DNA from 3 places in the Roseateles albus genome. Region 2 is predicted to be linked to each of the others. Evidence: predicted binding sites of a transcription regulator. Region 2 holds the regulator's gene; each other region holds the start of a gene.
The links. Region 2 encodes FNR, which switches genes on or off when oxygen is low (the NO sensors DNR and NnrR bind a similar motif). Its sites were predicted from a motif close to TTGATNNNNATCAA; they were not measured.
Positions count from the first base shown of each region.

Region 1 (4,207 bases), on a different contig from region 2:
CCGGCAATCGGCACATGCACCGCCAGCACAAAGGCCATCGCCTTGCGAAGATTGTCAAAAATTCGCCGCCCCAGGCGCACTGCTTGCACGATGGCGGCGAAGTTATCGTCCAGCAACACCAAGCTGGACGCTTCGCGCGCCACATCGGTGCCGCGCCCGCCCATGGCGATGCCGATATGGGCAGCCTTCAGCGAGGGCGCGTCGTTGACGCCGTCGCCGGTCATCGCCACCACCTCGCCCTGCGCTTTCAACGCTTCCACCAAGGCGAGCTTTTGCGCCGGCTTGATGCGGGCGAACACCTGGGTGGCCTGCAGCTGACGGTCCAGTTCAGCGGCACTCAATGCGCCCATCTCGACCCCGGTTAGCGCGGCCGGGCTGTTGGCGAGGCCGGCCTGCGCGGCGATGGCCAAGGCTGTTGCAGGGTGGTCGCCGGTGACCATCAAGACCCGGATACCCGCAGCGCGGCATTCGGCAATTGCCGCCGGCACCTCGGGACGCAGTGGGTCGGCAAAGGCGGTCAGGCCCAGCAATTCGAAGTCAAAACCGGCTGGATCGGCGGGCCAAGGCACAGCCGGCCAGGGATGGGGCCAAGTGGAACGGGCAACGGCCAAGACTCGCAGCCCGCGCGCGGCCATCGCCTCGGTCTGCCGCAACAAGGCCTGGGTTTGTGCGTCGCTGCTGCGGCACAGGCCCAGCACCGCCTCAACTCCACCCTTGATCGCCACCACAAAGCCGGCGCCCTCGCCATCGTCACCAGCAGCAGCAGCAGCAGCAGCAGCAGCAGCAGCGGCCACATCGTCACGGCGCCACACATGGGTCATCGCCGGCAGTTCGGGGCTGAGCGCATATTCATGCTGCAGGGTCCAGCTCGGATGCTGTGCGGTGGCCGGCAGCTGAGCTTGGCCCAGCTCCACCAAGGCCTTCTCCATCGGGTCAAAGGGATCGCGCTCGCTGGCCAGCACGGCGTACTCGAGCAGCAGATGGAAGGACGCGGGCAAGGCCGGCTCATCCGCTTGCCAAGTTGACAACTCGCCGGCGCTTGTCGCATCTGCACCAGCAGCGAGGGTCAACTCGGCCACCGCCATCTTGTTGACGGTCAGCGTGCCGGTCTTGTCGGTGCACAGCACGGTGGCCGCACCCAGCGTTTCAATCGTCGCGGCGCGCCGACTCAGCACGCGCTGGCGCGACAAGCGCCAAGCCCCCATGGCCATGAAGACGGTCAGGATCAGCAAGAATTCCTGCGGCAGCATCGACATCGCCAGCGTGATGCCCGCCAGCAGGCCCGCCAACCAGTCGCCCCGCAGCAAGCCATAGATCACTACCAGCGCGGCACTCAGGCTCAGGCCCAAGACCGAGAACAGCTTGACCAAGCGCCTCGTTTGCTGATGCAGCGGCGTTGGCGGCGCCTCGATCTCGGCCAGCGACTTGCCAATGCGGCCCATCTCGCTGCGCGGCCCGGTGGCCGTGACACGCGCCCGCCCTTGGCCGCCCACCACCAAGGCGCCGGCGAAGACGCGGTGCTCCTCGGCTTCGGAGGGGCCCGGCGGCGCCCGCTTGGACAGCGGCAAGGATTCGCCGCTGAGCAGCGACTCATCGCATTGCAAGTCATTCGCCTCCAGCAGCAGCGCGTCGGCGGCCACGCGGTCGCCCTCGGTCAGCACGAGCAGGTCACCACGCACCACCTCGCGGCCGGCAATACGCTCAAGCTGGCCGTCACGAATCACCAGCGCACGCGGGCTGGTCAGGTCGCGCAGCGCCTCCAGCACGCGCTCGGTGCGCTGCTCCTGGCTGACGCTGATGATCACCGTCAGCAGCACAAAGGCCAGCAGCATCAAGGCCTCGCCCCGGTCGCCCAGCAGCAGGTAGATGGCGCCCGCCGCCAGCAGCAGTTGCAGCATAGGTTCGCGCGCCAAATCGGCCAAGATATGCCAGACCGTGCGCTTCTTCGGCGGGCTGAGCTCGTTGGGGCCATCCTCCAGCAAACGCTGCGCAGCCTGAGCATGGTTCAGGCCCGCAAAAGGGTCAATCTCGTCTTTGTTTTGCATGCAGATGATTGTCGACTTGCCCCAGATCAAGGCACTGATGTAGCGCAAGGCAGCGGCTGAAGCATCCTTAAGACTGCCCTAAGACTGGGCCAGCAAGATGCAGTTCATGAACACGCGCACACTCCTTTTCAGCGGGCTGCTGGCTCTTTTGACCGCCCTCGCCGGCTTGGCCAAGGCCGCACCTGCTGACTTGTTGGCCGAATACAGCGCCCAGGCAGGCCGCAGCGCCGACCCCAAGCTGGGCCAGCGCTTTTTCACCGTCACCCATGGCGGGGACTGGAGCTGCGCGTCCTGCCACCAGGCGCTGCCCAGCGCGGCGGGGCGCCATGCCGGCACCGGCAAGCCGATTGACGCCTTGGCGCCGGCCTTCAACCCCAAACGCTTCAGCGACCCCGCCAAGGTCGAGAAATGGTTTCGGCGCAACTGCAAGGATGTGCTGAGCCGCGAATGCAGCGCGGCCGAGAAGGCCGATGTGCTGGCCTGGCTGATCACGCTCAAACCCTGAGGAGAGCCACATGATGAGAACTTCACTGCTGTTGCCCTGGCTGGCCCTGACGCTGCTGGCCGCTGGCGCGGCTCATGCCGATGACGATGGCCGGCGCGGCGCATCCGTCCCCTTGCTGCCCAAGTATCAGCAAGAGTGCGCGGCCTGCCATCTGGCCTATCCGCCGGGCATGCTGCCGGCCGCGTCCTGGCAACGCTTGATGGCGAACCTGCCCAAGCATTTCGGCTCCGACGCCTCGCTGGATGCAGCCAGCGTGAACGAGTTGAGCCGCTGGCTTGTGGGCAATGCCGGCACCTACAAGCGCGTGGGCAACGCAGCGCCGCCCGCCGATCGCATCACGCGCTCGGCCTGGTTTGTGCGAGAGCACGACGAAATCTCCGCCGCCACCTGGCAGCGCGCCAGCATCAAGAGCGCCGCCAACTGCGCCGCCTGCCACACCACCGCCGAACAAGGAAACTTCAATGAACACCGCATCCGCATCCCCAAATGAATCGCCGCTGGCGACGCCGGGCCACCCGCCCAGCCGCCGCGTCATCGACGCACCGACCCGGGCGCTGCACTGGCTGCTGGCCTTCAGCTTCACCGGCGCCTACCTGAGCGCCGAAAGCGAGCGCTGGCATTTGCTCCACGTCACGCTGGGCTACACGGGCTTGGGCCTGGTCTTGGCCCGGCTGGCGTGGGGCTTGGTGGGGCCCAAGCGCGTTCGCCTGTCGGGCTGGTTCAGCAAGCTGCGCGGCCTGCCGCAGCAGTTGCTGGCCTGGCCGCAGGGCAAGGGCAATCTGCTCGCCAGCTACCAGGGGCTGAACACCTTGGCGGTGGTGGCGATACTGCTGGCAGCCCTGACGGCCGCGCTCAGCGGTGTCGGCTTGGAGCAGGCTTGGTGGGGCAATCGCTGGGAAGATGCACTGGAGGAATTGCATGAGCTGCTGGGCAATGCCAGCTTAGGCCTTGTGCTGGCTCATCTGGCCTTGATCGCGGGGGTGAGCCTGCTGCGCCGCCACAACCATGCCGGCCCCATGCTGAGCGGTCGCTCGCCCGGCAAAGGTCCCGATCTGGTCAAGCAGAATATGAGCCCGCTGGCCCTGCTCCTAGTTGCCGTGGTCATGGGCTTTTGGTGGTGGCAATGGCAGGATGCACCGTCCAAGTTGTCGGACCGCCCCGGGATCAGCGCCCGCCATCAAAGTAGTCACGATGATGACGATTGACGGCGTGCAGGCTCAATAATCAGCCCATGCGAATCCTGCTTGCCGAAGATGATGCCTTGCTGGGCGATGGCCTGCGTGCCGGCCTGCGCCAGCAGGGTTTTGTGGTGGACTGGGTGCGCGACGGCCTGGCCGCCGAGCACGAGTTGCGCGCTGAGGCTGCAAATTATGCGGCCGCCGTGCTGGACCTGGGCCTGCCGCTGAAAGATGGCCTGGATGTGCTGGCCGGCCTGCGCCGGGACGGGATCACGCTGCCGGTGCTGGTGCTGACCGCCCGAGACGCGGTGCCCGATCGCATTCGCGGCCTGGATCTGGGCGCCGATGACTATGTGATCAAGCCGGTCGATCTGTTCGAGCTAGGCGCCCGGCTGCGTGCGCTGGTGCGTCGCTCCGCGGGTCAGCCGCAAGAGCTGCTGCGAGCGCAGGATGTGCTGCTCGATCCGGCCGCCCGCACC
Region 1 covers NZ_JAQQXT010000007.1:284,596-288,802, forward strand. The annotation lists gene PRZ03_RS13495 (cation-translocating P-type ATPase) at 1-2,045, opposite strand, end outside; gene PRZ03_RS13500 (DUF1924 domain-containing protein) at 2,152-2,550, shown strand; gene PRZ03_RS13505 (diheme cytochrome c) at 2,561-3,040, shown strand; gene PRZ03_RS13510 (cytochrome b/b6 domain-containing protein) at 3,012-3,755, shown strand; gene PRZ03_RS13515 (winged helix-turn-helix domain-containing protein) at 3,782-4,207, shown strand, end outside.
Region 1: the regulator FNR is predicted to act here: its motif matches at 2,062-2,075, upstream of PRZ03_RS13495 (cation-translocating P-type ATPase).

Region 2 (4,207 bases):
TTACTCCCGGTGTCGCGCCAAGCCTGTCGTTGACAGCGGACCGAATCTATCTGTTCACCTGCAGAACGCGACGACCTGCGCCCACACGCCATGACCCAAGGCCCAGCCAGAGGCAACCGCCAAACCCAGACCGCTGAGCCGCACCGACCAGCGCATGCCTGCGACCGCAGCACCGCCCTGCCCTTGCAGTTTGACCCAGAGCAGCGGCCCCAAGGCCAAACCCAAGCCGGAGGCACCCGCAAACAGCGCCATCACCGCAGCACCCTGGGCCGGCCCCGAGGCCAAGGCCGCCACCAGCAAGGCCGACTGCAAGAGCCCGCAGGGCCAAGCGGCCCAGGCAAGCCCAAGCATGCCGGCTCGTGCGGGCCGAGCGAAGATCTTGCCGCCCCCCTTCAAACCGTCCAAGGATGAGGTCACCGAAGGGCGAATGCCGTTGGAGATACGCTGGCCAATGCCTTCGAGCCAGGCCGGCTGGCGCCCATGCCATAGCAAGGCCAAGCCGAGCAGGAAAGCCGCCACATGCAGCAGCACCCAGAGTGGCCGCAACAGGGCCGAGGCCTGCCCCCATTGAGCCAACAAGCCCACGCTGGCTGCGGCCAATCCCCCTGCGAGGGCATAACTGAACAAACGCCCGAGCTGAAAGCCGAGCATGGCCGAACGTGAGGGGCCCGCAATAGCAGTGCTGGCGCCGCCGCACATGGCCAGACAATGGGGAGTGCCGGCCAGCCCCATCAGCAGGGCCGAACCGGCTAAAGCGACATCAAGCATCAAATGATTCTAGAGAATCTCTCGCGGCTCCGGTCGGCTTGCAGATAACGGTCAAACACCATGGCGACCGCGCGCACAAAATACCAACCCATTGGCGTGACTTGAATCGCACCCGGCTCCAGCGTCACCAGGCCTTGTTCGGCCAACTCAGCCATGCGCTCCAACTCGGGCTTGAAATAGGCCCGCATATCAACCAAGTGCGACAACTCGATCGACTCAAACTCCAGCCTGCCCTGGCACATCAAGGCCATGATGACCGCACGCCGGACGATGTCGTCACGACTCAGGGCCAAGCCGCGCACGATAGGCAACTGGCCTTGGCGCAGCGCGTCGTAGTACTCGTCCAGCGTCTTCGCGTTCTGGCTATAACAAGCACCGACACGGCCGATCGCCGACACTCCCAGTGCCACCAGATCGCAATCAGGCTGAGTGCTATAGCCCTGGAAGTTGCGGTGTAGGCGCCCTTGCCGCTTGGCCACAGCCAAGGAATCGGTGGCCAAGGCGAAGTGATCCATGCCGATATAGCTGTAGCCATGGCTTTGGAAGCCGGCGATGGCCCCCGCCAACATCGCAACCTTGTCACCGGCCGGCGGCAGTTGGGCCGTGTCGATGCGGCGCTGCGGCTTGAAGCGCTGCGGCAGATGGGCGTAGCCATAGAGCGCGATGCGATCCGGCTTCAAGGCGCCAACTTGAGCAATCGTGCGAGCAAACGAGTCCGGCGTCTGCAGCGGCAGACCGTAAATCAAATCGACATTGGTGGACTCGAAACCCAGTTCGCGCGAGGCGATCATCAAGGCCTCGACACTCTCGTAGCTCTGCTCTCGGTGCACGGCTTTTTGTACCGCCGCGTCAAAGTCCTGCACGCCAAAGCTGAGTCGGTTGAAGCCCAGTTCACGCAGATGTTTGAGCCGGTCCTTGGTGACCGTGCGGGGATCCACTTCGATCGAGACTTCGGCCCCAGGCGCCACACGAAAACGCTCGCGCAGTGCGAGCATCAACTGGCTCAACTCGGCGTCGCTCAAAAAGGTCGGTGAGCCGCCGCCCAAATGCAGTTGCGACACCGCCGCTCCGCGCCCCAGATGGGCGAGCGTCAGATCCATCTCGGTGACCAAGGCCTGCAGGTACTCGACCGCCTTGTCATGGTGCTTGGTGATGACCTTATTGCAAGCACAGTAGTAGCAGACCGATTCGCAAAACGGAATGTGGATGTACAGCGACAAAGGCGAGGCACTGCCCAAGGAGCCACCTGCTCTTTGCTGCAAGGCCTGCGTGTACTGATCGGCCGAAAAGGCTTCGACAAACCGGTCTGCGGTCGGGTAAGAGGTGTAGCGCGGCCCTGAGACATCGAAGCGGCGCAACAGCTCTTCGCTGATACTGTCCGAGGCTTGGACGGAACCCAAGGCGGGGCTAGCGTGAATGATCTGTACCATGGCGCATACTTTGCCAAGAGTTTGCTTTCACCGCTTGATCAAGATCAAGCTTAAGCTGCTTGGTGAGGCCAACAATGCAGCAGTTCTTGAGATACATCAGGCTGATGATCTCGGGAGCCACTTTCCCCAAAGATTCGCCGCCCCGCTGTTACGGCGGCGCGTCAGTTGAAAAGAGCCAAATGAACGCCACCATCCCGATCAAAATCGAACCCCTGAAGGTTGCCTGCTCGAGTTGCAATTTGCGCGAGCTGTGCCTGCCGGTGGGCCTGTCGTCGGGCGATTTGGAGCAACTTGACAAGCTGGTCGCGACGCGCCGCCAAGTCGGACGCGGCGATACTTTGTTTCGCAGCGGCGACAGTTTTCTGTCTTTGTACGCTGTACGCACAGGCTTTTTCAAAACCTGCGTCACCTCAGAGGACGGCCGAGACCAAGTCACCGGCTTTCAAATGGCCGGCGAGTTGCTGGGCTTGGACGGCATCAGCACCGACCGCCACAGCTGCGACGCGGTAGCGCTGGAGGATTCTTCGGTCTGCGTGATCCCCTACGAGCAACTGGAAGAGTTGTCGCGCGAATTCACCGACTTGCAGCGCCAGTTCCACAAAATCATGAGCCGCGAGATCGTGCGCGATCACGGCGTGATGCTGCTGCTGGGCAGCATGCGGGCCGAAGAACGGCTGGCCGCTTTTTTGCTGAACCTGACCCAGCGCCTGCAAGCGCGCGGCTTCTCCGCTGCCGCCTTGGTGCTGCGCATGACACGCGAAGAAATCGGCAGCTACCTGGGCTTGAAGCTCGAGACGGTCAGCCGGACTTTCTCGAAGTTCCAGGACGACGGTTTGCTGGAAGTCAAACAGCGCCAGTTGCGCATCCTCGACCAAGCCGGCTTGCAGCGCTTGGTCAATAGCACCACCTGCTAAGACGCAAACTCAGCGGGGCCAGGCGCGCGGGTGCCGGTCCTGCGGCAGCTCCGGCAAAGTGGCCATCAGCACGCTCAAACTGGCCGCTAGGCTGATGATCAGCCAGAACAGCAAAAATCCCAGGGTATAGACCGCTTGGCGCGGCAACTCGACCGGCGCGCCGCCAAACCAGGTCAGATCACCCGGATCGACCAGCGCAAACACCAGTGCCGTCAGCACCCCGGCCATCAAGAACGAGGGCCACACCACCGCCATCGCGACCCGGCCCAGGGTCGAACGATCAGTTGGCACTGGGCTCGAGTCTGAAGCTGGGGTGGGCGAATCGCTCATTTCCCACCTGTCGCGGCGTGATTGCGAGCCTCTTTCGCAGGCTGCATGGCTTTGGCAGACGCCTGCTCTTGCAGCACGGGATCGGGATAGCGCAGCGCCAAGCCAAGGGTGATGAAACTCGCCACCACGACCAAGGACGGGCCGCCCACCACCCACCACATCACCGGCTCTCGCCACCAAGGGCGCGTCGCCTCGGGCGCTACAACAGCGGCGGCAGTGGCCGAAGTTGAGCTCAATGAAGACGATGAAGCGGGCGAATTGATATTTTGATGCTCAGTCATGATTCTTTTCCAAAGCTGGGCGGCTGCGCATCAGCGCGGCACCACAAACGTTGATTTTTCGATTGAAGCCTGAACCGGCTCCTTGCCCGCTTGCTGTGGGCGCATCAACTGGAACTGGATCGGGTGAGCGCCAGCACCGGCCTGCGCGGCCACTTCCGGCGGCACACGCACCGCCACAGACACCCAGCGCGCTTCGGCTGCACCCACTGTGAGCGCAACCGGCTGAGCCAAAGCCACGCCCGTCATACCCGTGACCGCCACCGTGAAGTCCTGTGGCTGCTCGGTGGTGTTCATCACCTGCAGGCGGTACAGGTTTTCAATGAAACCGTCCTCGACCAAACGCGCCATCACGCCGCGGTCGCGCACCACATCGAGTTTGACGGGGCTGCGCAGGAACAAAAGACTGCCCAGCAAGGCCGAGCACAAAACCACTAAAACAACCGTGTAAATCACCACACGCGGACGGAACACCCGGCGCAGCTTT
Region 2 covers NZ_JAQQXT010000002.1:447,763-451,969, reverse strand. The annotation lists gene PRZ03_RS04935 (sulfite exporter TauE/SafE family protein) at 55-768, opposite strand; gene hemN (oxygen-independent coproporphyrinogen III oxidase) at 768-2,198, opposite strand; gene fnr (fumarate/nitrate reduction transcriptional regulator Fnr) at 2,378-3,112, shown strand; gene PRZ03_RS04920 (hypothetical protein) at 3,122-3,403, opposite strand; gene PRZ03_RS04915 (hypothetical protein) at 3,439-3,723, opposite strand; gene ccoG (cytochrome c oxidase accessory protein CcoG) at 3,754-4,207, opposite strand, start outside.

Region 3 (4,207 bases), on a different contig from region 2:
GCCACGTTCACCAACTCGTACACCGCCATTTGAGCGGCACGCACGGAATACTCGACAGTGAACACCACGTCGTCAGCGATCTCGACAAACTGGCTGATGAAGGCCAGGTTCTTCGAATTCTTGGGCACCGGCAAGGGCCGATCGCTGTGGGCCCGCGGCATGAACATGCTGGTGATGTAGGGCATGCGGCAGGGGATGCAGTTGGCCTGGGCCACCGCATCCAGATCAAAGCGCAGATGGCCGCAGAGCTCTCGCAGGATCTCCTCGCCGCTGCAGTCGGCCATCGGTTTGGCCACAAAGTTGCCGATCCGGTCGGGGAACAAGGCATAGCCCCAAAACACCTGCACCTCGGCCGGCTGATTGGCGAAATGCGGCTGGTGCGCCAGCACGATGGACATCAACCAGTTGGAGTCCTTGAAGGTCACCAGTCCGCCGGTGCCGGCCTCGTTGCCGCTGAAAGCCTGCATCTTGTCGAAGAACCGCGTGTCCTTCAGCGTCACCGTGAACGAAGCCCACATCGACTCGGCAATGCTGCTGTTGAAGGCGGCAGGGTTACCGAACTCGGGCCGCCCCTGGGCCAGCTTTTCCCAGAGCTGCCAGCCGCCGCTGTCGTGCTTGTTCAAGGCCGGCGGCGCGCTGTGCATGCTGCCTAGGCTGGACGCATCGGTCATCGAACCATTCTGGAAGAACACCAGATCCCCTTCCCTGACAACGATGCGCTCGGCCGCACCGGCGCGCTGGCACTCGATCGCAGTGACCACAAACTGGCCGTCTTGCTCGGTATGAATCAAATCGGTGACCTTGCAATCCGGTATGAAGCGCACGCCTTGCGCCTGCAACCAAGCCTGCAAGGGCCGCACCAGCGAGTCATATTGGTTGTACACCGTACGCTTGACACCGCCCAGCGTTTCAATGCGAGAGAACTCCAACATGAAGCGATGCAGATAACGCTTGAACTCAACGGCGCTGTGCCAGGGCTGGAAGGCGAAGGTGGTGGCCCACATAAACCAAAACTCGGTCTCAAAGAAGGCCGGCGACAACCAGTCGGTGATGGCCGAGCTGCCCAGCGCCTCCTCGCTGGCTTGGCTGAGCTTGAGCAGCTCAAGCCGGTCGCTCATCGAGAAACCCATAGCTTCCACCGGCATCTTGGCGCGCTGGCGGTTGACCAGGCGCGCCATTGAATGAGCTTGGTGCCTTTCATTGAAGGCCAGCGTTTCCTCGAACACGCTTTGCCCGGCATGCTCTAGCGAGGGGATGGTCTTGAAAAGATCCCAGGTGCATTCGTAGTTATCCGTGGTCAGCATGCGGCCGCCGCGCAGCGAATAGCCGCTTGCGGCGTCGCCGGCGCCATCCAGGCTGCCGCCCATCAAGGGCAGCGCCTCCAGGATGGTGATGTTGGCACCCGGCACCTGGGCGTCGCGGATCATGAAGGCGGCGGCGGCCATCGAGCCTATGCCGCCGCCCAGCAAATAAGCCTTGAGCTGGGTGCGATTGATACTGGAACTGGAACTGGAAACTGAGGTTTGCATGGCGAAAGCCTGACTGAAAAGAAAAGGGCCCGGCATCACCGCCCTGCACAAAATTCACAGGGAGGTGATGAAGAGCCCACAGCTTCGCCGGCTTCGTCTGCGCGTCAAATGATCTGAATCAATCGCGGGGTCGCGGCTTCTCCGCCCTTGATCTGCATCAAACCCGCAAGCGCTTACGGATCCGGCTCAAGGCCTCCGGCGTGACGCCCAGGTAATGCGCTATGTCCCGCACCTGTATGCGCTTGGCCAAGGCCGGATAAGTCTGCAAAAAGGACTGGTAACGCTCCTCGGGGCGCATGGTGAGCAGTTCGCGCTCGCGCTGCTCCTTGCGCACGATATGGCTTTGCAGCAGCTGCGAAATCGCCCGCTGCCAGGCCGGGTGAAGAGCCATCAACCGCTTCATCGCGGCGTAATCGATTTGTTCGACCTGGCAGTCCTCCAGCGCCACGGCGCCGTAGTCGGTCTTAAGGCCGGCAACCAAGACATTGGGGCAGGCAAAGAAGTCGCCCTCGCCAATGAAGGACTTGATCCATTCCTCGCCCTCCGCGTTGGTATAGCTGAGTTTGACCAAGCCACGGCGCAGCACATAGACGAAGGGCTGCCACTCGCCGGGCGCAAAAATATCGACGCCCTTGGTAAATTGGCCGAGTTGGTAAGCCGGTGCCAAAAAATCCCAGTCTGGCAAGGCTTGATCGGCGGCTTTTTCTAAAAGGATTCGGGTTTGTTGCATGGCTGTGGTGGAGTCTACTTGGGCTCGCCTGGGCCCACTAGTCGCACAAGGCTGCTGGGCCCAGGCTGCTAGCATCGCTCGGCGCACATGAACCCTGGAGCCTCGGATGAACAACGACACTTTCTTCGTCCTGACACTGCTGGCCCTGGCTATCGCCTTGTCCCAGCTGGTGGGCATTCACACGCGGCTGCGGGAGAGCGAAGCCAAGCTGAACGCCTTGCTCACACATATGGGCATCAAATGGGGCCAGTACGCCGAACCTTCAGATGAAGTCAAAGCCCTGGCCAAGGACCCGAAAGCAAAAATTGCGGCGATCAAGGCCTACCGTGAGCAAACCGGACTGGGTCTGAAGGAAGCGAAAGACGTGATTGAAAAGCTTGGTGCGAGCTCATAGCCGAATCACATTGACCGCCTCGCCGAACACCGCCCGCACCAAAGGCAGCAGATGCGCATGGTGACTAAGAAAAATCACCTGGGTTCGCTCTGACAGCGCTGCCAATGCCCGCAAGCCGGCCTCGGCGCGGGCGTCGTCGTAGTTGATGAATAAATCATCGGCGACAAAGGGCAAGGCATGAACCGGATTCTGCTCGATATGCAGCTCCAAGGCTGCCAAGCGCAGCGCCATAAACAGCTGGTCGCGGGTGCCTTCGCTCATGCCGCCCACGCCCACCAGCCGGCCATCGGCGCGCAGGCCGTGCAGGCTCAGCGGCTGTGCCTCGAAGTCAACGCTGAGGCGCTGAAACGAGCCCAGGGTCAGCGCGGCAAATATTTCGCCGGCCCGCCCCAACATCGGACCCTGCTTGGTTTCGCGGTAACGATCGATGGCCCATTTCAGCAGGCGTGAGGCGGTGTAGACCTTGACATAGCGCTCGGCCGCATTGGCCATCTTGGCCAACGCGTCTTGGCGCTGACCCTCGACGCGCGCAGCATCGTCCTGCCCCGCAATCAGGCCCAGAGCCGTCTGCGCTTTATCGAGTTCGGCGCTCAAGCCCTCGCTTTGCTGTTGCGCTTCAACGATCTGGCGCGCCAGCTCGGCCACAGCCACCGAGATCTGCGTCCCATCCACGCCCGCCACCTCGGCTTCTAGCGCAGCGAGGCTGAGGCCATCATCGCCCTCGGCCAGCGCGCTCTGCGCAGCCCGCAGCGCGGCTTCGGCCACGCGGCGCTGGTCCGAACTCGCGATGCAATCCCGCAGGCCGGCCAGCTCGCTCACACCGGCCTGCCGCAAGAGCGGCTGTAAACGCGCCCTAGCTTCGCTCAGCCGCAGCCCGGCCGCATCCGCCTTGCTTTGCAGGCCGGCCAGCTCCAGGCGCAGGCGCTGCGCTTCTTCCTGGGCACGCTGGGCGGCGCCCAACTGGCCCAGCAAGGTCTGCACGCTCGCATCGCCCGGGCCGCCGAGGTCCAGCTTCAAGCTGCCCGCACAAGCCTGCCACTCCAGCTCGAAGTCGCTCAGCTCGCGTTGCATGCGCTCGATCCGCCGCAGGCGCAGATCGCGCATCTGCTGCAAGCCGGCGTCGATGTCCGACCAAGACGCGCAGACCTGCTCAGCGGCATCCGCCAGCACCGTCTCGGGCAAGCTCATTGCTTGCAAGGCCTGCGCCCAAGCCTGCTGCCACTGGGCAAACTCGGCCTGCGCAGCCTGCCGCTTGTCCAGCAGCTGGCTGGCGGCATGGCGGCCCTGCTCGATTTGCCGCGACAAAGCCTCGGCGCGCACCGTGGCCGCCGCCGCCGCGCCCATGGCTTGGTCGGCCATCAGCATCAGGGTCTCCAGCGCCTCGCCCTCGTCAAAAGCAATCTGGGCTGCGCGCAAGCCGCCGGCCAAACCCGCCCAGGCCTCGGCCGCCTGCTGGCTGACAGCCTGCTGCTCTTGCACGGCCTCCTCCAACTGATCCTGAGCTTCCAACACGCGCTGGCGCGCCTGCCGCAAGGCTTCCAGGTCCAAAGCCGC
Region 3 covers NZ_JAQQXT010000008.1:53,350-57,556, reverse strand. The annotation lists gene PRZ03_RS13870 (oleate hydratase) at 1-1,529, opposite strand, end outside; gene PRZ03_RS13865 (Crp/Fnr family transcriptional regulator) at 1,687-2,259, opposite strand; gene PRZ03_RS13860 (ribosomal protein L7/L12) at 2,366-2,653, shown strand; gene PRZ03_RS13855 (ATP-binding protein) at 2,648-4,207, opposite strand, start outside.
Region 3: the regulator FNR is predicted to act here: its motif matches at 1,638-1,651, upstream of PRZ03_RS13870 (oleate hydratase).